DNA from 3 places in the Pseudarthrobacter sp. R1 genome. Region 3 is predicted to be linked to each of the others. Evidence: predicted binding sites of a transcription regulator. Region 3 holds the regulator's gene; each other region holds the start of a gene.
The links. The regulator LexA, encoded in region 3, represses DNA repair genes until DNA is damaged. The targets are predictions, from matches to a motif close to TCGAACANNTGTTCGA.
Positions count from the first base shown of each region.

Region 1: the regulator LexA is predicted to act here: its motif matches at 1,518-1,533, upstream of M8J71_RS05280 (HNH endonuclease signature motif containing protein).
Region 2: the regulator LexA is predicted to act here: its motif matches at 4,300-4,315, upstream of M8J71_RS03460 (HNH endonuclease signature motif containing protein).

Region 1 covers NZ_JAMKFI010000005.1:237,141-244,054, reverse strand. The annotation lists gene M8J71_RS05290 (bifunctional o-acetylhomoserine/o-acetylserine sulfhydrylase) at 1-426, opposite strand, end outside; SAM riboswitch class IV at 470-585, opposite strand; gene M8J71_RS05285 (VOC family protein) at 750-1,388, shown strand; gene M8J71_RS05280 (HNH endonuclease signature motif containing protein) at 1,634-3,301, shown strand; gene M8J71_RS05275 (CPBP family intramembrane glutamic endopeptidase) at 3,391-4,170, opposite strand; gene M8J71_RS05270 (DeoR/GlpR family DNA-binding transcription regulator) at 4,279-5,067, opposite strand; gene hutI (imidazolonepropionase) at 5,165-6,376, opposite strand; gene M8J71_RS05260 (NAD(P)/FAD-dependent oxidoreductase) at 6,388-6,914, opposite strand, start outside.
Region 2 covers NZ_JAMKFI010000004.1:77,703-84,616, forward strand. The annotation lists gene M8J71_RS03450 (UDP-N-acetylglucosamine 1-carboxyvinyltransferase) at 1-1,174, shown strand, start outside; gene M8J71_RS03455 (glutamate--cysteine ligase 2) at 1,242-2,471, shown strand; gene M8J71_RS03460 (HNH endonuclease signature motif containing protein) at 2,380-4,173, opposite strand; gene M8J71_RS23430 (DUF1905 domain-containing protein) at 4,440-4,742, shown strand; gene M8J71_RS03470 (O-succinylhomoserine sulfhydrylase) at 4,800-6,008, opposite strand; gene M8J71_RS03475 (rhodanese-like domain-containing protein) at 6,009-6,419, opposite strand; partial or broken gene M8J71_RS03480 (DUF1737 domain-containing protein) at 6,416-6,694, opposite strand; SAM riboswitch class IV at 6,708-6,822, opposite strand.
Region 3 covers NZ_JAMKFI010000005.1:363,923-370,836, reverse strand. The annotation lists gene M8J71_RS05940 (SseB family protein) at 1-127, opposite strand, end outside; gene priA (bifunctional 1-(5-phosphoribosyl)-5-((5-phosphoribosylamino)methylideneamino)imidazole-4-carboxamide isomerase/phosphoribosylanthranilate isomerase PriA) at 157-903, opposite strand; gene M8J71_RS05930 (hypothetical protein) at 972-1,133, opposite strand; gene hisH (imidazole glycerol phosphate synthase subunit HisH) at 1,134-1,901, opposite strand; gene hisB (imidazoleglycerol-phosphate dehydratase HisB) at 1,898-2,524, opposite strand; gene M8J71_RS05915 (histidinol-phosphate transaminase) at 2,585-3,703, opposite strand; gene M8J71_RS05910 (LysM peptidoglycan-binding domain-containing protein) at 3,875-4,231, opposite strand; gene lexA (transcriptional repressor LexA) at 4,603-5,337, shown strand; gene M8J71_RS05900 (ATP-dependent DNA helicase) at 5,342-6,914, opposite strand, start outside.

The DNA.
Region 1 (6,914 bases), 130 kb from region 3:
ACGCCACTGGTCCAGGTTGTCCGGGTCCGCCACAAACGTGACGGAGATGCCGAACTTCTTCAGCGTGTGGGCGAAGAGGTTGTAGGTGCCGCCGTACAGGCTGGGGCTGGCAACGATATGGTCCCCCGACTCGGCGATGTTCAGGACCGCGAAAGTTTCAGCGGCCTGGCCGGAGCTGAGCAGCAGGGCTCCAAGACCGCCTTCGAGGCTTGCGATCCGCTGTTCCACGGCTTCCTGTGTGGGGTTGCCGATCCTGGTGTAGATGGGCGCCAGTTCAGCAAGGGCAAAGCGGTTCGCTGCGCTCTCGGCGCTGGGAAACACAAAGGACGTGGTTTGGTAAATGGGGAGGGCACGGGCACCCGTGGCAGCGTCTGGCTCCTGCCCTGCGTGGATCTGGCGGGTTTCGAAAGACCATCCGTTGGACAATTAAGGCTCCTTTGACTTGGGCCCGGCATGCTCGAAGCACCGCGGGCCGCGCTTGCCATCCAGCCGTTGCCGGACAGCCAGGTCCTCACCCGGGGCACCCCACCGCGGATGGAGGGTTGCCGGCCAGCGAGCCGGGGCTTGGCGCTGGCGCTCATGACCTGAGCTCAGTGTAGGAACAGGACGCAGTGGTTGACAGGATTATGACGAACATAGTCCTCTTGACTGCCGGCAGCGGGGCCTTGGATTGATGCCGTTTCGGAACTGAAATCCCAGTAAGGCTACCCTTAGCTGAGAGCCCGATCACAAAGTGCCAAGATGTTGCCATGCGCATGGATCACGTCTCTTACGCCTGTGAACACGATGGCCTGGCTGCCACCACCGAACGTATTTCCTCTGCCCTCGGCGTTGAGGCAGTGAAGGGTGGAATACACCCGCGGTTCGGGACCCGGAATATGATCATCCCGCTCGCCGGGCACAAGTACCTCGAAGTCGTCGAGGTCCTGGACCACCCCGCCTCGGACAAGGCTCCCTTCGGCCAGGCAGTGCGTGCACGGTCTGCAGCCGGGGGCGGTTGGATGGGCTGGTGCGTGGAGGTTGACGACCTCGTTCCCTTTGAAGAACGGCTCGGACGCGCCGCTGTCAACGGAAACCGCAAGTTTCCTGACGGCCGCGAACTGGTTTGGAAGCAGATCGGTATCCTGGGGTTGATTGCCGACCCGCAGGTTCCGTACATGCTCAAGTGGGAGGGCGACCCGTCGCTGCACCCGTCCAACGCCTATGAGAGCAACGTTAAGATGAGCTGTCTGACCATTGCAGGCTCGGCAGCACGGGTTACCGAGTGGCTGGGCGAGCCGGTGGAGAAGCCGCTCGAAGACGTTGCCGTGGAATGGGTGGCACCACACGGGACCCCCGGAATCCTTTCGGTGACATTCGAGACCTCCAGCGGAGCTGTCACGATCTGATCCTCCTTCATAGGCCCGGGCAGTCCTGCCCGGGCCTCGGCTTGGGCAGATTGCCTTTCTAAACTTCGGCCGCCATCAGCTTGTGACAACGGCGTCACCTGCCGATGGCGGCCGAATCCATTTTCCTGGCCGAACCGGTGGTTGAGAGCGGCGAAACCTGGTACCTGATTCGACAATAAGCAGCCCCTGCCCAGCTGATGGAGGGTGGCACCCGAAATGTCAGACCCCCTCGCCATGATGGAGGTATGGAAACGAAGGCGGCAGTGGCAGCGGCTGAGGAAGCCGTTGTGGCTGCCGTCGCTGCGTTTGCTGCGGTCCTCGCTGGCAGTGATGTTGCTGTTTCCGGTGGCCCTGGCGAACTTGACGCCGGGGCTGGCCCGTACCCTGCCGTGGGGTTTGCTGATCATCCGTTGCCGCGGGTTGCTGATGGGGCTTTGGATGTTCTGGCCGCGGTTGCACGGTCGGAAGCGAAACTGGCGGCGGCGAAGGTGCAGGCCGTGGCGGTCTTCGCGAAAGCCACGAAAGCGCTGAACGCTCCTGTTTCGTCGCCGTACGAGGCGACGGCGCAGGACCGGAGCCTGGTGGCCGAGGTGGGGTGTGTGCTGGCGATCGGTGACCGGGCCGCCGGAGCCTTGATCGCCGATTCCCATGCCCTAACCACGTTCCTGCCGGGGACCCTTTCGGCTTTGCAGGCCGGGACGGTTTCCTGGGCGCACGCCCGGGCCATGGTGGACCAGACCGCGGGCCTTGACGCTACCGGGGCGGCGGCGTTGGAGGCGTACTTCCTGGACCCGGACACGCCGAGACCGGCCGCAGCCGCCAGGATCGGGGAGATGCCGGCGTACCGGTTCAAAGCCAAGGCCAGGGACTGGCGGGAACGCCACCACCCGGAGAGCCTGGAGAAGCGGCACGCCAAAAGTGTGGCGGACCGGCGGGTCGAATACTGGCCGGACAACGACGGGATGGGCTGGGTCGCAGCGTGCCTGCCCGCGGACCAGGCATCCGCGATCTGGGACCGGCTCACCACCATCTCCCGGGAAATGCAGGGACCGGACGAACCCCGCACCCTCACCCAACTCCGGGCCGACAACTTCGCTTCAGGGCTCCTCAACACCAGGCCCGGCGTCAGCGCCGGAAACAGTTCCAGCAACGGCGGGAATGGTTTTGGCAACGGCGGGGCCTACAGTGCCCGCAGCGCCGGTGGCGGCGGGGAGGGATCTTCGATTCGGGCCCAGGTCCTGGTCACCGTGCCCGTGTTCTCCCTGCTGGGCCTGACCGATGAACCGGCGATGCTGGACGGGTCCGGCCCGATCCCGGCGTCGATGGCCCGTGACCTCGTCGCGAACGGGGCAGGCTCTTTTTACCGGGTTCTGGTGGATCCGCGGGACGGGGCTCCACTGGAGATCGGCCGCACCAGCTACCGGCTGACCAAAGCGATGCGGAACTGGGTGCGGCTGCGGGACGGCAAATGCCCGTTCCCCGGCTGCAGCAACAACTCCCTGGACAACGAAGCCGACCACATCCTCGTCTGGCACAAAGGCGGCACCACCGGAATATCCAACCTCGGCCAACCCTGCCCCAAACACCACAAACTCCGACACACCAGCGGCTGGAAACCAACACCAGCCACCACAAACGAACCACCCGGCTGGACCTCACCCACAGGCCGGCACTACAAAAGCGAACACCAGGACTGGGAACCACCCCACTGGCCGGATTCTGCCGTGCCAGAAAGCATCCGCGCCTTTGATGACCTCCTGGCACTATGGCCCCCACCCGAAGACCCGTCAGAGCTGTGGCCACCGCCCGACGACCCGTCAGATCTGAGGCCTGCGCCAGACGGTTCCGTCCAAGGGCCACTGTCCGACGACGTGCAGATCGCACATACCGGGCACGGGGTGCCGGGCGGATAAGCCCTCCGGCACGGGATGAACGCCGTCGACCGAACCCTTACCGCGTCAGATTGGCTGTGGCAGCTGCCCGCCTCGTCAACTTGGCTGCCCTACCCCAGCCCCACGGCCTTGCCGAACAGGCTGAAACCGACAAATGCCACGATGTTCAGCAGTGCATGGGCAATCACGAGTGGCATGACACGCCGCGTGCGGGTGTACAGCCACGCGAAAACGATGCCCATCACCACGTTGCCAATGAAGGGGCCGAACCCTTGGTACAGGTGATACGTGCCGCGCAGCAGCGAGCTCACCATGATGGACAGCGGAATGCTCCAGCCGAACTTTCCGAAACGGTTCAACAGGTAACCCACCACGATGACTTCCTCCACCACGGCATGGCGGATTGCGGACAGGATCAGCACGGGCACCGTCCACCAGTACGCGTCCAGGGCGCTGGGAATGATCGCCGTCGTGATTCCGAGAGCCCTGCCCGCGGCGTAGAGGCCAAGGGACGGTATACCAATCAGCGCGGCCAGCCCCAGCCCCTGAAGCATGTCCCGCCCGGGCCGCTCGAAGTTGAAACCGAGCTTGCGGAAAGCCGAACCGGCGTTGCTGCCGTCGCCCGAGAAGGCCTGCCGCTGGTCGGTAAGGAAGTAGATCACCAGCAGCACCGGCACCAGCGCAAAGATGATGTCCAGCAGCTGGTAGGTCAAGTCGAAGTACTCGCGGGTACTTTGCGACCGGTTGAGCGTCGAGGTGCCTTCCGCCAGCGGTGCGCGGGTCATCTTGTCCAGGAGCTGCACCACTGAGTACACGGCAGACTGGCCCAAGGACAGGCCCAAGACAATCCAGACTTCTATCCGCAGGCGACGGCGGGAGGGAACCAGCATGTACCCATCTTGCCTGCAGTTTCTGGATCCGGCCTGATTGCCCTGCGGTGTCCGGCTGCCGAGGGCGCACCGGCGCGCTGGATGCTTCAATCCCAGCTACAACCGGCTTCAGCCCGCGGCCACGATCACTTCCGTGCCGTTGGCCTCAAAGGCCGCCTTGTCGTGCGCCGAGATCCCCGCATCCGTGATCAAGCGGGTGAAGTTGTAGCCGTCCATGGTGGCAAAGGCGCGCACCCCAACCTTGGACGAGTCGGCCAGCACGTAGGAGACACGCGCGCGGCTGGCCAGCAAGGCGTTCACGGACGCCTCCCCCTCCCCTGTATTCGTTGGCCCAACTTCGGGATCGATGCCGTTGACGCCGATGAAGGCGATGTCCAGCACCACCTTCTGCATGATGATGTCCGTGTACGGCCCCACCAGTTCGTAGGACCGCGGATTGAGGATCCCGCCGGTGACCATGACTTTGATGTTGGGCCGCACCGCCAACTGTCCGGCGATATTGATGGCGTTGGTAACCACGGTGAGGGTGGGCTGGTTGGAAGGTGCGTTGAGGTCCTCGCGAGTGGCCAGGATCTGTGCCAGTGCAGTGCTGGTGGTGCCACCGCAGAGCCCGATCACGGCGCCGGGGGCAATCAGTGTAGAGGCCGCCTGGGCAATCTGCTCCTTGGCCTCGGCGTGATCGTCGCGGTTGTACCGGCCTGGCAGGTCGTAGGCCAACGCACCTGTCGTGGCACCACCCCGGGTCCTGGTGAGCAACCGGCGCTTTGCGAGGCTGTCCAGGTCGCGCCGGGCGGTGGCCGGGGACACGTTGAGGGTGCTGACGATCTCTTCGACCTCCACCTGGCCGGTCCTGGCCAGGAGATCGAGTATGGCCGTCAGCCGGTCAGTGCGGGTCATGCAGGGGCCTCCAGATACTCCCGCCATCGGGTGAGATGACGCTTTCTGATCATAACAGAAGCCTAATGATCAACTAACGTCAGTTTGTCGGCGGGATTTACCTGGCCCTTGTACCGGCCCGCCAAACAGCGTACGTCAGCGGCATGCCCGGACGGTAAGCCAGGTGGGTAGCCGACGGCGCATTGAGCAGGTGAAGGTCCGCCCGGTGTCCGACGGCAATTGAACCCACCGCGCGTTCGCCGTCGGCGTCGTTTCCCTTGTCCTTGTGCAGTGCAAGGGCCCCGCCGTAGGTCGCCGCTCGGACAGCTTCATGGACACTGAGGCCCATCTGCAGCACCGCGGTTGTGACGCAATACGCCATCGAGCTGGTGTAGGACGTGCCCGGGTTGCAGTTGGAGGCCAGCGCCACCTGGACGCCGGCGTCAAGCAGTGCCCGCGCGGGGGCAAGGGGCTGGCGCGTCGAAAGATCGCAGGCGGGCAGGCAGGTTGCCACAGTCCCCGTCACACCGGTTCCGGAAGCGGCGTCCCACCCACTCCAGGTTCCGGCCAGGGCGTCAACATCCTTTTCCGCGAGGTAATTCACGTGGTCCACGCTCGCAGCTCCAAGTTCGACGGCGAGCTGCACGCCCGGGCCTTCACCCAGCTGGTTTCCATGGACGCGCAGCCCCAGGCCTGCGTCACGGCAGGCCAGCAGGACCCGCCGGGACTGTTCAGCGGTGAAGGCCCCCTCTTCGCAGAATACGTCGGCCCACTGCACGTAGGGCCGGACGGCGGCGAGCATTGGGCCGCACACGAGGTCGGTGTACTCGTCCGCGTCCCGTCCGGCAGGGACCAAGTGCGCTCCGAGGTACGTCACCTGATCTGCCACCGTAGAGGCGATGCGAGCGCTCCGGGTCTCGTGTTCAACATCCAGGCCGTAGCCCGTCTTCGTCTCGATGTAGGTGGTTCCCTGCGAAACGGCTTCGTCAACGCGGGACAGCGCCAGGCGGGTGAGGTCGAAATCGGATGTGGCACGGGTGGCGTTCATGGTGACGGCGATGCCCCCGGCCGAGTACGACTCCCCCGCCATCCGCGCCTCGAACTCCGCCGTCCGGTCACCAGCGAAGAGGAGGTGCGTATGGGAGTCCACCCAGCCCGGGATCATGGCCCGGCCGGCCGCGTCTACGGCGTCATCGGCAGCGGGAGCATCCGCAGCGGCGCCGATCCACGAAATCCGCTCCCCCTCCACCACCACCGCGGCGTCCCGCAGGACCCGGCGCTCCAGGTCCTGCGTCATCAGCTCGGCGATATTGGTGATCAGCGTACTCATACGACCATTCTTCAGCGCCGGACTGACCAGCGGGTGGCCGCGAGCGCCTCAGCTGTCCGGGATGCCGGACCATCGTCAGCTGCCTGGGCGACATTGCCTTCGGATTCGAGACCGGCGAGGATCTGCCCAGCCGCGAGCTCCGCCATGGCGGACGATGTCTGGAAGCCATAGCCACCCTGGCCGGCGAGCCAGTAGAAGCCGGGGGCTTCGGCGTCGAAGCCGGCCACGGGGACGCCGTCGGCCGCTTCGGTCCGCAAGCCGGTCCAGGCCCGGCGGACTTCCGTGATGCCCAGCGTGGTCAACTCGTTGAGCCTGGCTACCAGGCGCTCCACGTCACCCGGGCGGGGCTTGGCATCCTCTGGGCCGCTGGGCACCGATTCGGACGGGGAGATCAGCACGTCGTCGCCCTCGCGCCGGAAGTAGAACGTGTTGTCCGCTGCCGCCACCATGGGGCTTTGCGGCGGCAGGGAACGTTCGACGGCGGCAATGGCCGCGGTGCGCCGGTACGGCTGCAGCCCGAGCTTCTCCACTCCGCTGA
Region 2 (6,914 bases), on a different contig from region 3:
GATTGAAGAAGTAAACCGCATCGTCGAGGTGCTTAGCAGCATTGGGGTCGAGTGCACCTGGCTCAATGATACCGACCTCCAGCTCCGCAGGCCGGCCGTCCTTGACCTCGCATCGATGGACGTGGAAGCCGCCCGCCGCACGCGCAGTGTCATCATGCTGCTGGGGCCGCTGCTGGACGAAACCTCGCAGTACCGCCTTCCATACGCGGGTGGCTGTGACCTGGGCACGCGCACGGTAGAGCCACACATGCAGGCGCTGCGCCAGTTCGGCCTCGCAGTGGAGGCGACGGCCGGCTTCTACAGCGTCCAGGCTCCCTCGGCCGATACCCGCGACCGTTCCTTTGTCCTGACCGAGCGCGGCGATACTGTCACCGAGAACGCCATTATGGCTGCCGCCCACCGTGAGGGGACAACGGTGATCCGCAACGCCAGCCCGAACTATATGGTGCAGGACCTCTGCTTCTACCTGCAGATGCTGGGCGTGGCCATCGACGGCGTCGGCACCACCACCTTGAAGATTACCGGGCGTCCCATGATCGATGCCGACATCGAATATTTCCCCTCCGAGGACCCCATTGAGGCAATGAGCCTCATCACCGCGGGTATCGTCACCAACTCCGAGGTGACCATCCGCCGGGTCCCCATCGAGTTTATGGAGATCGAGCTGGCCACGCTGGGGCAGATGGGCCAGCAGCTGGAGATCTCCGGCGAGTACATGGCACGCAACGGCCGGACCCGGCTGGTGGACGTCACCACCAAACCTTCCGAGCTGCACGCGCCGGAGGACAAAATCCACCCCATGCCGTTCCCCGGCCTGAACATTGACAACCTGCCCTTCTTTGCAGTCATTGCCGCGAACGCCAGCGGACAGACCATGATCCATGACTGGGTCTACGAAAACCGGGCCATCTACCTCACGGAGCTGAACCGGCTCGGTGCGCAGGTTCAGCTGCTGGATCCCCACCGGATCTACGTCAACGGGCCCACCAAGTGGCGCGCTGCAGAGGTTGGCTGTCCACCGGCTTTGCGCCCCGCAGCCTGCCTGTTGCTGGCCATGCTGGCAGCCCGGGGAATCTCCGAGCTGCGGAACATCTACGTTATCGAGCGCGGGTATGAGGACCTGGCGGAGCGGCTGAACACTATCGGGGCCAAGGTGGAGTACTTCCAGGACTGAGCATTCACGCTTCGTCATGAAGCCCTGAGGACCTTCACAACTCCCTCAGCTGCCGCAGAATGTGAGTATGCGAACATTCGGCGTTGAGGAAGAGCTCCTGATCGTTGATCCGGAGAGCGGGGAGCCGCTTGCCCTCGCTGACGCCCTGCTGTCCGGCCGCCGGTTGGCCGCAGACGACGCTCCGGACGACCCCCGGGACCTGGTAACGGAAGACAAGACCGTTTACGACGACGACGAGATGGGCCTGAGTGCCGAACTCAAGCTGGAGCAGATCGAGACCCAGACGCGCCCATGCCTGGAGCACGGTGTGCTGCTTGACCAGATCCGGGCAGGGCGGGCGCTCGCTGACACGGCTGCCAGGAGGCATAACGCAAGGGTAGCGGCACTGGCCACGTCCCCCCTTGGGCTGGCCAGCCACACCACCCCTGATCCACGCTATGCCAGGATGCTGGAGCGCTTTGGCCTGACGGCCCAGGAGCAGCTGACCTGCGGCTTCCATGTCCATACCTTTATTGAGTCACCCGACGAAGGTGTGGCTGTGCTGGACCGGATCCGTGACAAGCTTGCCGTCCTCACGGCCCTGAGCGCGAACTCGCCTTTCTGGAACGGTCTTCAGACCGGCTTCGAAAGCTACCGCACCCAGGCGTGGAACCGCTGGCCCACAGCGGGACCCGCTGGTATCTACGGGACATATCCTGCGTACCGGAGGGTGGTCACCCGCCTGCTGGACAGCGGAGTGATGCTGGACGAAGGAATGATCTACTTCGACGCCCGCTTGTCCCGAAACCACCCCACTGTCGAGGTCCGTGTTGCAGACGTCTGCCTCCGGGCCGAGGACGCAGCACTTCTTGCCGTTCTCGTCAGGGCGCTTGTGGAGACTGCGAGCCGTGAGTGGCACGAGGGGGTTGAGCCCGCGCCGGTGCCCACCGTACTTTTGCGGATGGCTTCCTGGCAGGCCAGCAGCGGCGGACTCAGCGGGGAACTCCTGGATTTCGGTACATTCCGGCCCGCTCGGGCCGCCGACGTAGTTCGTTCCCTGGTGGACTATCTCGCACCGGTATTGCAGGAGCAGGGTGAACTCGCCCTGGCCCGTCAAGGTGTGGAGGACATCATTGCCCGCGGAACAGGGGCAGCTGAACAGCGCCGCATCCGCGACAGGGCTTTGGCCGCCTCAGCGCCGGAGGACCTGGGCTTTGGTGCAGTGGTCAAGCATGCGGTGGATGTAACGATGCGCGGCTCTGCCAATCTTTCGGCTGTCGACGGGTCCCCCGAGCTGCTGCGGGTCCGCCAGTCCTAGTGCGCTGAGGTAGCCGTTTCCAGCCAGAGGTGCCACTCCGGAAACGGGTCCTTGGGCAGTTCGTCTTCAGCAGGGCCAGGGTCTTCCGGAACATCAAAATCTGGCAGATCAGGATATTCCGGGGGTCCGGGTCTTCCTGGCGGTCCAGGGTTTCCGGTAGGGCAAAGTACCCAGGCACGTACAGGTCCGAGGGCTCCGAGTCAGCCTGAAGGGAGGCATCCCAAAGTTCCTCAATCCGTTTCGGCCAGTGGGGTGGTTCCCAGTCCTGGTGTTCGCTTTTGTAGTGCCGGCCGGTGGGTGAGGTCCAGCCGGGTGGTTCGGTTGTGGTGGCTGGTGTTGGTTTCCAGCCGCCGGTGTGTCGGAGTTTGTGGTGTTTGGGGCAGGGTTGGCCGAGGTTGGATATGCCGGTTGTGCCGCCTTTGTGCCAGGCGAGGATGTGGTCCGCTTCGTTATCCAGGGAGTTGTTGCTGCAGCCGGGGAACGGGCATTTGCCGTCCCGCAGCCGCAGCCAGTTCCGCATTGCTTTGGTCAGCCGGTAGCTGGTGCGGCCGATCTCCAGTGGAGCCCCGTCCCGCGGATCCACCAGAACCCGGTAAAAAGAGCCTGCCCCGTTACCGACCAGATCGCGGGCCATTGAGGCGGGGATGGGGCCGGACCCGTCCAGCATCGCCGGTTCATCGGTCAGGCCCAGCAGGGAGAACACGGGCACGGTGACCAGGACCTGGGCCCGAATCGAAGATCCCTGCCCGGGGCCGGTTTCCTCCCCGCCGCCACCGGCGCTGCGGGCACTGTTGGCCCCGCCGTTGCCAAAACCATCTCCGGCGCCGTTGCCAAAACTATTTCCGCCGTTGCTGGGACTGTTTCCGGCGCTGATGCCGGGCCCGGTGGTGAGGAGCCCTGAGGCGAAGTTGTCGGCCCGGAGCTGGGTCAGGGTGCGGGGTTCGTCCGGTCCCTGCATTTCCCGGGAGATGGTGGTGAGCCGGTCCCAGATCGCGGAGGCCTGGTCTGCGGGCAGGCAGGCGGCGATCCAGCCCATCCCGTCGTTGTCCGGCCAGAATTCGACCCGCCGGTCCGCCACACTTTTGGCGTGCCGTTTCTCCAGGCTCTCCGGATGGTGGCGCTCCCGCCAGGCCCTGGCCTTGGCCTTGAACCGGTACGCCGGCATCTCCCCAACGGCGGCGGCTGCGGCCGGTCTCGGCGTGCCCGGGTCCAGGACAGGGTCCAGGAAGTGCGCCTCCAACGCCGCCGCCCCGGCAGGGTCAAGGCTCGCCGTTTGGTCCACCATGGCCCGGGCATGCGCCCAGGACATCGCCCCGGCCTGCAAAGCCGAAAGGGTCCCCGGCAGGAACGTGGTCAGGGCATGGGAATCGGCGAGCAAGGCACCGGCGGCCCGGTCACCGATCGCCAGCACACACCCGATCTCAGCCACCAGGCTCCGCTCCTGCGCCGTCGCCTCATACGGCGACCTCGCAGGAGCGTTCAGCGCTTTCGTGGCTTCGGCGAAGACCGCCACGGCCTGCACCTTCGCCGCCGCCAGTTTCGCTTCCGACCGCGCCACCGCGGCCAGAACGTCCAAAGCCCCGTCAGCAACCCGCTGCAACGGATCATCATCAAACCCCGCCGCAGCGTGCGGGCCAGCCCCGGCGTCAAGTTCGCCAGGGCCACCGGAAACAGCAACATCACTGCCAGCGAGCACCGCCATAAACGCAGCGACAGCAGCCGCAACGGACGCCTCCGCTGCACCACTGCCGGGTTCGTTTCCATACCCCAATCCTCTTGCGAGGGTCTGACAAAACAGGGCCTAAAAGTCCACCTGCTGGGAAAGAAATCAAAAAACTTTTCAGCCTGCACAGTTTAATCCCCCTGGCACGCCTGACGCTGGCCTCAGCGTGCGAACAGCAGGGCAACAAGACAGGAAAAATCAGCAACCGGTGGTGCCCCGGCAAGGGGGCGTGCCATACTCGGCGCGTGGCGGCGTCGTACTCCTTCAGAGCTGAGCTGTGGCTCTACCCCGGTGAGGCAGGCTGGCATTTTTTGACGCTGCCAGCAGACGTCGGGGATGACATCCACGAACAATGCGCCGGCGCCAGCAAGGCATTCGGATCCGTCAGGGTGACCGCGGAGATTGCCAGGCACTCCTGGCAGACCTCGCTGTTTGCGGACCAGAAAGCCGGTTTCTACCTCTCGCCGGTGAAGAAGGCCATCAGGGACAAAGCCCGGATTTATGAAGGCGACGAGGTGCCCGTCCAGCTCTCCATCGAAGAGGTCTGACAAAGCCCTCGCCCAGATGGCGCCGGTGCCGGAGCTCGGCCCCAGCACCAGGGACCTCTAGACCTGCTTGAGCGCCTGTTCCAGGTCGCCAATCAGGTCGTCCACGTCCTCCAGGCCCACCGAAAGCCGCACCACGCCGTCGCTCAAGCCGATGGCTGCCCGCCCCTCCGGACCCATCGCACGGTGGGTGGTAGTGGCCGGGTGCGTGATGAGGGACTTGGCATCCCCGAGGTTGTTGGAGATGTCGATGATGCGCAAACCGTCCAGCAGCGCAAAGGCAGCCTCTTTGCCCGAGCGGCCGCCCGTCGTCGCAAGCTCAAGGGTGAGGACCGTGCCGCCGGCGCTCATCTGTTGTGCCGCCAGTTCGTACTGCGGGTGGGACTTCAGGAGCGGGTACTTCACCCAGCTCACGGCGGGCTGCTGCTCCAGCCACTCGGCCAGCCGCAGGGCGGACGCCGATGAATGGTTGACGCGCAGGGCCATAGTCTCAAGGCCCTTGGTGAGCACCCAGGCGTTGAAGGCGGACAACGACGGGCCGGTGTGGCGCATCAGCTGCTTGACCGGCCCCTCGATGAACTCCTTGGTGCCCAGGATGGCGCCGCCCAGGACTCGTCCCTGGCCGTCGATGTGCTTGGTGCCGGAGTAGACGATGACGTCGGCACCCAGCTGCCCGCAGCGCTGCAGCAGGGGAGTCGCAAAGACGTTGTCGACGACGACGGTGGCACCTGCCGCGTGCGCGAGTTCACTCACCGCGGCGATGTCGACGATTTCCTGCATGGGGTTGGACGGTGACTCGAAGAACACGGCAGTGGTGGGCTGGGACAGGGCGTCACGCCACTGTTCCAGGTCAGGACCGTCCACGAACACCGTCTCCACACCCCACCGCGGCAGGATCTCATTCAGGATCACGAAGCAGGAACCGAAAAGCGAGCGGGCAGCCACCACGCGGTCGCCGGCAGCCAGCAACGCACCCAGGGCGGTAAAGACGGCGGACATGCCGGACGCCGTCGCAAAGCACGCCTCGGTTCCCTCAAGGAGGCGGAGGCGCTCCTGGAAGGTGGCAACCGAGGGATTGCCATAGCGGGAGTACACAAAGCGCTCGTCCTCGCCCGTGAAGGCGCGTTCGGCAGCGGCGGCGGATTCATACACGAACCCGGAGTTCAGGAATACAGCCTCGCTGGTTTCCTGGAAGTTGGTGCGGTCCAGCCCGCCGCGCACGGCCTGGGTGTCGGGGCTCCAGCCGGCGGCGTCTTCGTTGAAGGTCACTTAATTCTTTCCGAGGTTGGTGGGCAGTCCGCGGTTCTTCCAGCCGTTGACGGTGCGTTCGCCGTAACGGTCCGGCTCGCCTTCAAAGCCCTCCAGCACGTTGTAGGAGGTGTAGCCGGCCTGGGTGGCGGCAATGGCGGCCGCGATGGAACGCTGCCCGGAGCGGCACAGGAATACCAGTTCGGTAGACGGATCCTCTGGCGCCTGCTGGCTCAGGGAGCTAATGAAATCAGGGTTGGGAATGCCGCCGGGGAACGTCCACTGGATGAACAGCGGATCGTTGTCGGTGGCCTTTGTGTCGGGGATGCCGATATGGGCCCACTCGCCCTCAGTGCGGACATCCACCAGGATGGCTCCCTGCTCCAGCTTTTCCCACGCCTCCTGGGGCGTCAGGTCTCCGGCGTAGCTCATGCGTGGCCCTCGCCGTCGAACTCGAGGTCTTCGCCTGCGGATTCGAGGTTATCCACTGCGGTGGCGACGGCGGCGTCGGCGGAAGCGATGGCCGCCGGCAGGACCAATGCCTGCGCCACGATCACCTGGCCGCCGTTGGACGTTGCAGCCGGGCTGCCGTGGAGGAACTAGCCTTCGGCCAAGGCAGCGGAAATCCGTTCGCAAAAGGACCTGTCATCCGGTCCGGTGACAAGCCGGTAGGAAAGTCTTTCTTCAGGGGCAGGTGCGTCGGACACGACGGATCTCCTTCTCTCACGCTTGCAACTCGAATCGGTCGATATGCCGAGTATTCACCTGAGGCACCCCGCCGCGAAAGGAGGGTTGCCGACCGGCCAGTCAGGGCTTGGTGCCGGTACTCATTACTCCCCAGAAACGTAACACTTGGCGCGCAGGGCCGCACGGCCGCCGTCGTCATGTTCCGTAACTGAACGGGGCACCGTGCAGCAGGCAGCGGTT
Region 3 (6,914 bases):
CGGCGAGGCTGCGCCCGGCCCAGGGCTGCCCGGCAGAGTCGGCGGGGCCACCGGCCCCAGCCAATGCGGCGGCGATGTGGCCGGGAAGGTGGCGCTGCGGCGGGGTGCCGGGTTCGTTGCTGGCCATGGCGTCTACTGGTGCTCCATGCCGGCTGCCTAGCGGCGGCCGGCGACGTCCAAAGCCTCGGGCAGCGTGAATGCCCCGGCGTACAAGGCTTTGCCTACGATGGCACCTTCAACGCCCAGCGGTACCAGGGAACGCAGAACCTTGAGGTCATCCAGGCTCGAAATACCCCCCGATGCCACCACGGGCTTACCGGTCTTTTCGACCATTTGGCGGAGCAGCTCCACGTTCGGTCCCTGCAGGGTACCGTCCTTAGTCACGTCGGTGACCACGTACCGTGAGCACCCTGCTTCTTCGAGCCGGCCGAGGACGTCCCAGAGGTCCCCGCCTTCTTTGGTCCAGCCGCGGCCGGCCAGCGTGGTTCCGCGGACGTCGAGCCCGACGGCGATCTTGTCACCGAAGCGTTCGATGGCCCGGCGGGTCCATTCCGGGTTCTCCAGCGCTGCCGTCCCGAGGTTCACGCGGGCCACGCCCAGGTCCAGTGCCGCCTCAAGCGAGGCGTCGTCGCGGAGGCCGCCGGAGAGTTCAACCTTGATGTCCAGCCGGCCAACAACTTCCTTGAGGAGCCCAGCGTTGGAGCCACGGCCAAAGGCCGCGTCCAGGTCCACGAGGTGGACCCACTCCGCACCCTGCTGCTGCCAGTTCAGGGCCGCCTCGAGCGGGGTCCCGTAGCTGGTTTCGCTGCCTGCCTCACCCTGGACCAGGCGGACGGCCTGGCCGTTGACGACGTCGACGGCGGGAAGCAGTTCAAGTACCGGCAGGTCGGTAGCGGAGTTCATCGTGATCCTCAGTGTTAGGGGGCAGGGAGGTGCGGCGGACAACTGGCCGGCCGTTGGTTGTTCAGCAGCTAATTGGCGGGCAGCGTCAGCAGGTAGGCGGCGAGCAGCGCCATGCCCGCCAGGACGTAGAACGAGACCTGCGTCCAGAGGGGCTTATGCTGCTGCCGGAAGGACAGGGCGCCGCCGATCAGCAGGCCTGCGAGGCCCATCAGGATAACGGAAGACCACATTCAGGCGTCGCCCCTGGAAGGCGTTTCAACGGTTTCGCCCGGGTTACCTGCCACAGAAGGTTTGCGGAGGGCTTCCACCCAGTTGCGCAGGAGCCGGGCGCCGGCGTCACCGGACTTTTCCGGGTGGAACTGGGTGGCGCACAGCGGGCCGTTTTCGACCGCGGCGATGAAGGGGGCACCGTGCTCGGACCAGGTGACGAGGGGCGCGGCCATCCGCGGCTGGACAACGTCGAAATTCCACTCCTGCACGCCGTAAGAGTGCACAAAGTAGAACCGCTCGCTTTCGACGCCGGCGAAGAGCTTTGACCCTTCGGGCACCTTCACTGTGTTCCAGCCCATGTGCGGAACGACTTCCGCCGGCAGGAGTTCCACCTTGCCGGGCCATTCACCGATGCCTTCAGCTTCCGTACCATGTTCCACGCCGGCCTCGAAGAGCACCTGAAGGCCCACGCAGATACCCAGGACGGGGCGGCCGCCGGCGACGCGCCGGCCGATGAGGCGGATGCCGTCCACAGCCTTGAGCTCGCGCATAACGGTTTCAAAGGCGCCGACGCCGGGAACCACCAGGCCGTCGGCGTTCAGGACGTCCTCTGGCTTGGAGCTGAGGATTACCTCTGCCCCGGCGCGTTCGAGGGCGCGGACTGCCGAGCGGACGTTCCCGGAGCCATAGTCCAGCACGGTTACCGTGGGTTTGCCCTCGGGCGAGGGCAGCTTCTGTGCAGCTGAGGGATCGATGATGGCGCCGTCCCGCAGTACCTGGCCGCTCACAGCGCGCCCTTGGTTGAGGGGATGCCTTCAACGCGCGGATCGGGTTCAACAGCGGCGCGAAGGGCACGGGCGAAGGCTTTGAACTGGGCCTCAACGATGTGGTGCGGGTCGCGCCCGGCGATGACGTTCATGTGGAGGCAGATCCCTGCGTGCAGGGTGATCGCTTCAAAGACGTGGCGGGTGAGGGAACCAGTGAAGTGTCCACCGATCAGGTGGTACTCCTGGCCTGCGGGCTCACCCCCGTGGACGAGGTAGGGACGGCCGGACACGTCAACGACGGCGTGGGCCAGTGCCTCGTCCAGTGGAACGGTGGCCTCACCGAAGCGGCGGATCCCGGCCTTGTTGCCCAGGGCGGTGCGCAACACCTCGCCGAAGGTGATGGCAACGTCTTCCACCGTGTGGTGGACATCGATGTGGATATCTCCGGTGGCTTTTACTGTCAGGTCGATCAGCGAGTGCTTGCAGAGCGCTGTCAGCATGTGGTCGTAAAAGGGCACCGAGGTGTCGATGTCCGAAATGCCGGTACCGTCAAGGTTGATCTCCACGAGCACGGAGGATTCACTCGTGGCACGCTCCATGCGCGCGGTCCGGGCCGCGGCCGCATTGGATCCGGTGGAACTCATGGTCAAGTGTCCTTTGGGAAGAAGGAGTGGTTCAGGGCGTCCAGCGCCGGTACTTCAAGTCTAGGCCGGAAGCGTGCGCTGGCCGGCAAGGATGCTTTCCAGGGAGGTGAGGAACGCTGTGGTTTCCGTCTCAGTGCCTGCGGTCACCCGAAGGTGGCCGGGAATCCCGACGTCGCGGATCAGGACACCGGCGTCGAGCAGCTCCTGCCACACCTCGTGGGGATTTTCCAGGCCGCCAAAGAACACAAAGTTGGAATCGGAAGCGGCGGGCTTGAGGCCCATGCGGATCAGTTCAGCCACGATCCGGTCGCGCTGCTTTTTGATGTCTTCAACGTCGGCCAGCAGCGCCTCACGGTGCTGGAGTGCTGCGAGGGCAGTCGCCTGGGTTACGGCGGAGAGGTGGTAGGGCAGGCGCACCAGACGCAGTGCATCCGTCACCTCCGGAGCGGCCGCCATGTAACCGAGCCGCGCTCCGGCCAGCGCAAAGGCCTTGCTCATGGTTCGTGAGACGATCAGCCGCTCCCGGCCCGGCAGGAGGGTCAGGGCGCTGGGCGTTCCGTCGTGTGCGAACTCGTGGTAGGCCTCATCAACGATGACGATTGCCTGGCTGGCTTCGCCGGCCGAATACACTGCCTCCACCACGTCGAGCCCCAGGCCGGTTCCGGTGGGGTTGTTCGGCGAGCAGAGGAACACAATGTTGGGCTGCAGCTCCTTCACCTGGAGCGCCGCGGACTCTGCGCTGAGGCCGTAGCCGTCAGCCCGTTCGCCCACGATGTATTCGGTGTCCGTACCGCTGGCCAGCAGCGGGTACATGGAGTACGTGGGCGGGAAGCCCAGCGCCGTGCGGCCGGGGCCGCCGAATGCCTGGAGAATCTGCTGGAGGACTTCGTTGGAGCCGTTGGCCGCCCAGACGTTCGACTCGTCCAGCCCGTGGCCCAGGTATTCCGCCAGGGCCTTCCGCAGCTCACTGAACTCCCTGTCCGGGTAGCGGTTGAGGCCCGCGGCCGCCTCTGTCACTGCTGCGCTGATGGCGGCACGAACGTCCTGCGGCACACCGTGGGTGTTCTCGTTGACGTTAAGGAGGATGGGGACTTCCAGCTGGGGTGCGCCGTAGGGGGTAAGCCCACGGAGGTTGCTGCGGAGGGGTAGCCGGTTGAGGCGCTCTAGCTGGTCATTCACCTGAACAGTTTAGTGCCAGCGCCGGGCACCGGAAAATGTGACGGGCTCCTGTTCGCGCTCAGCGTGCCGCTGCAGCGAAGCCTGTGCAGGGGCTTTCCCGCCGCCCTTCCTGCCCGCCTTCCGGTCGACGCTTCCAGTCCCAGTGCGGCGTTTCCAGCGGACTTCGTGCGGTTACCGGGTGGGGACGTACAGCTGCTGCCCCGGCAGGACCGCGCCGGGGGTTAGATTGTTGAGCTGCACAATGTCTGCCACAACGTCCCGCGCGTCCCGCTCCGGTGCGACACTTCCTGCAATGGCCCACAGGGACTCCCCCGGCTGCACAGTGACGGTGACGGTTGGTGTCACAGCCAGGTCCTCAGGTGAGTCCGAGGCCTTGGCGGGCGAGTTGAAGAAGCCCGCCAGGGAGAGCAGCAAGGCGGCCAGCAGCACCAGCGGGATTCCGATCAGGACGATCTTTCCGCGCCGCGTCAGGCGCAGGGGCGGAAGGGGTGCAGGACGGGCAGCCTGCGGCTTGCCCCGCCCGGACATGAGGTGATGCACCGAGATTGAATCCTGTGAAGCAGATGTAGCTGACATGAATTAGCCCTCCTGGACCTTTACTGTGCTGCCCGATGTTCCGCTCCGGACCCGCGCTATCCGCGACCCGTTGGTTCGGGTCTTCGAATAGCTACGCTCCGAATAGAACACATATTCGAACTTTGCTTCTCCTGTTTTAGCACCTATCAACGAATAATGTCGAGACTCGCTAGAACAAATGTTTGAAAAAGCAATGTGGCTGGCCTAGCTTTGAAGACAGGAACTACCACCTCGACAGTTGATCAGCAGGGTCTGACAATGACGGCGTGAACTTCAGGTCCGGGCCAACGAGAGTCCGGGGCAACCGAAAGGCATTGGCGAATATGGCAGCAGCAGCCGCCGGGGGCAGGGCAACCTCCCAACCGAAGAAGACCGCCAAAGGCCTGACGCCGCGGCAGAAGAAAATCCTCGAGACCATCCAGCGCTCCGTGAATGACAACGGTTACCCGCCGTCAATGCGCGAAATCGGGGACACGGTAGGCCTCGCGAGCCTCTCCAGCGTCACGCACCAGCTTTCGCAGCTGGAGAAGCTGGGCTACCTCCGGCGTGACCCGAAGCGGCCGCGCGCCATGGAGGTGCTGATGCCCCTCACCCTGGACGGTGGTTCGCCCAAGCAGGCAGCCGAGCCTGCTTCGCTCCTGCCTGCCGGCACCGGCAACGTCACCGCGCTTCCAACCGCCATGGACACTGCCATGGTTCCCCTCGTAGGCCGGATCGCTGCCGGTGGTCCGATCCTGGCCGACCAGGTGGTGGAGGACGTCCTGGCGCTCCCCCGCCAGCTTGTCGGCCAGGGGGAACTCTTTATGCTCAAGGTTGCCGGCGATTCCATGGTGGACGCGGCCATCTGCGACGGTGACTGGGTGGTGGTCCGCCGCCAGGCTGATGCGGCCAACGGAGACATCGTCGCGGCGCTGCTGGACGACGAAGCCACGGTGAAAACCTTCCGCCAGCGCGACGGCCACACCTGGCTGCTGCCGCAGAACACGCAGTACGAGCCCATCCTGGGCGACCATGCCACCATCATGGGCAAGGTTGTTTCGGTGCTGCGCTCGCTCTAGCCTTTCAGGCGTTCTCCCTGGCCAGCCGTTCCAGCGCCGCGATGGCTGTCTTCCTGTCCGTGGTGGGCCAGAAGGGCGGCAGGGCGCCCCGGAGGAATCCTGCGTACCGTTCGGTGGCCAGCCTGGAGTCCAGCACTGCCACCACACCTTTGTCCCCCGTTGACCGGATGAGCCGTCCCGCGCCCTGAGCGAGCCGGATGGCGGCGTGAGTGGCCGAAACGGACATAAAGCCGTTGCCTCCGGCCTGCGCCACCGCCCGGGACCGCGCCGTCATCAGCGGATCGTCGGGCCGGGGAAAGGGAATCCGGTCGATGACCACGAGGCGGCATGACCCGCCGGGAACGTCCACCCCCTGCCACAGGGACATGGTGCCGAACAGGCAGGTATCGGGTTCGTCGGCAAACTGTTTCACCAGTGCCGTCATGGTGGAGTCACCCTGGCACAGGATGGTCAGGTCCAGCTTTGGCCGCAGCGCGTCGGCCGCTTCTTCTGCCGCGCGCCGGGACGAAAACAGGCAGAGCGCACCACCGTTGGAAGCCCGGATCAGGGCCTCCAGTTCGGCCAGCGCCTCAGGGGACGCCCCCCGGCCGGGCTTGGGCAGGTGCCCGGCCACGTACAGGATCCCCTGCTTCGGGTAGTCAAAGGGCGAGCCAACGTCAACGCCGGTCCAGCTCGGCGCACCCTCGCCCACCAGCCCCAGGCCGCCGGCTGCGGGCTCGAAGGCGGATCCGATGGCCAGGGTGGCGGAGGTCAGGACAACTGTGTGGCCCGCGAACAATCCCTCCCGCAGCCGTCCGGCGACGGAGAGCGGGGCAATATTGATCAGCGCGGGTGCAGTCTCGTCCGGCTGGGAATATCCCTGTTGGGGGTCGAAGGAGCTGGCGCGGGAAAACCACACCACTTCCCGGTTCTCCCGGGCGGCAAGGAGCCGTTCGCAGAGTTCCAGGATGAGCATCAGCCGGGAGCGCGCGAGCTGCCGCCCGCCGTCGGCCGTTGTACTGCTGTCCCCCTTGGAGTCGGACAAGGCAGCACGGCAGGCCTCGCGCAGCTGGTCCACGCAATCCAGCTGCTCATCGTTCAGTCCGTTGGGGAGCAACCCGTTGGGAACTCCCGCCAGGGCAACCTCAAGGTTGGCGGCAGCGGCGTTGAGCGCATCCACCGTGATGGCAGTGTGCTTTCGGGCGCCGGCGGCAGCTGCGTGGACCATAGCCACAGACAGCTGCCCCGAGACCGCACCCGTGACCCTGTCCTGGAGTTCGTGGGCCTCATCAACCACAACGACGTCGTACTCGGGCAGCACCGCCAGCCCTTCGAAAGCGCTGACGGCGAGCATGGCATGGTTGGTGACCACAACGTCGGCGTCGGCGGCGTCCTGCCGTGCGAGCTCGCTGAAGCACTCCGCGGCCATGGGGCACTTCTGCGCACCCAGGCATTCCATCGACGTGACGGAGACCTGCCGCCAGGCACGGTCGGTGACGCCGGGCAGGAGCTCGTCGCGGTCACCGGTGGTGGTTTTCTCCGCCCACTCCCGCAGGCGCACCACTTCCTTGCCCAGCTGTGAAGCAGGACCGCCCACA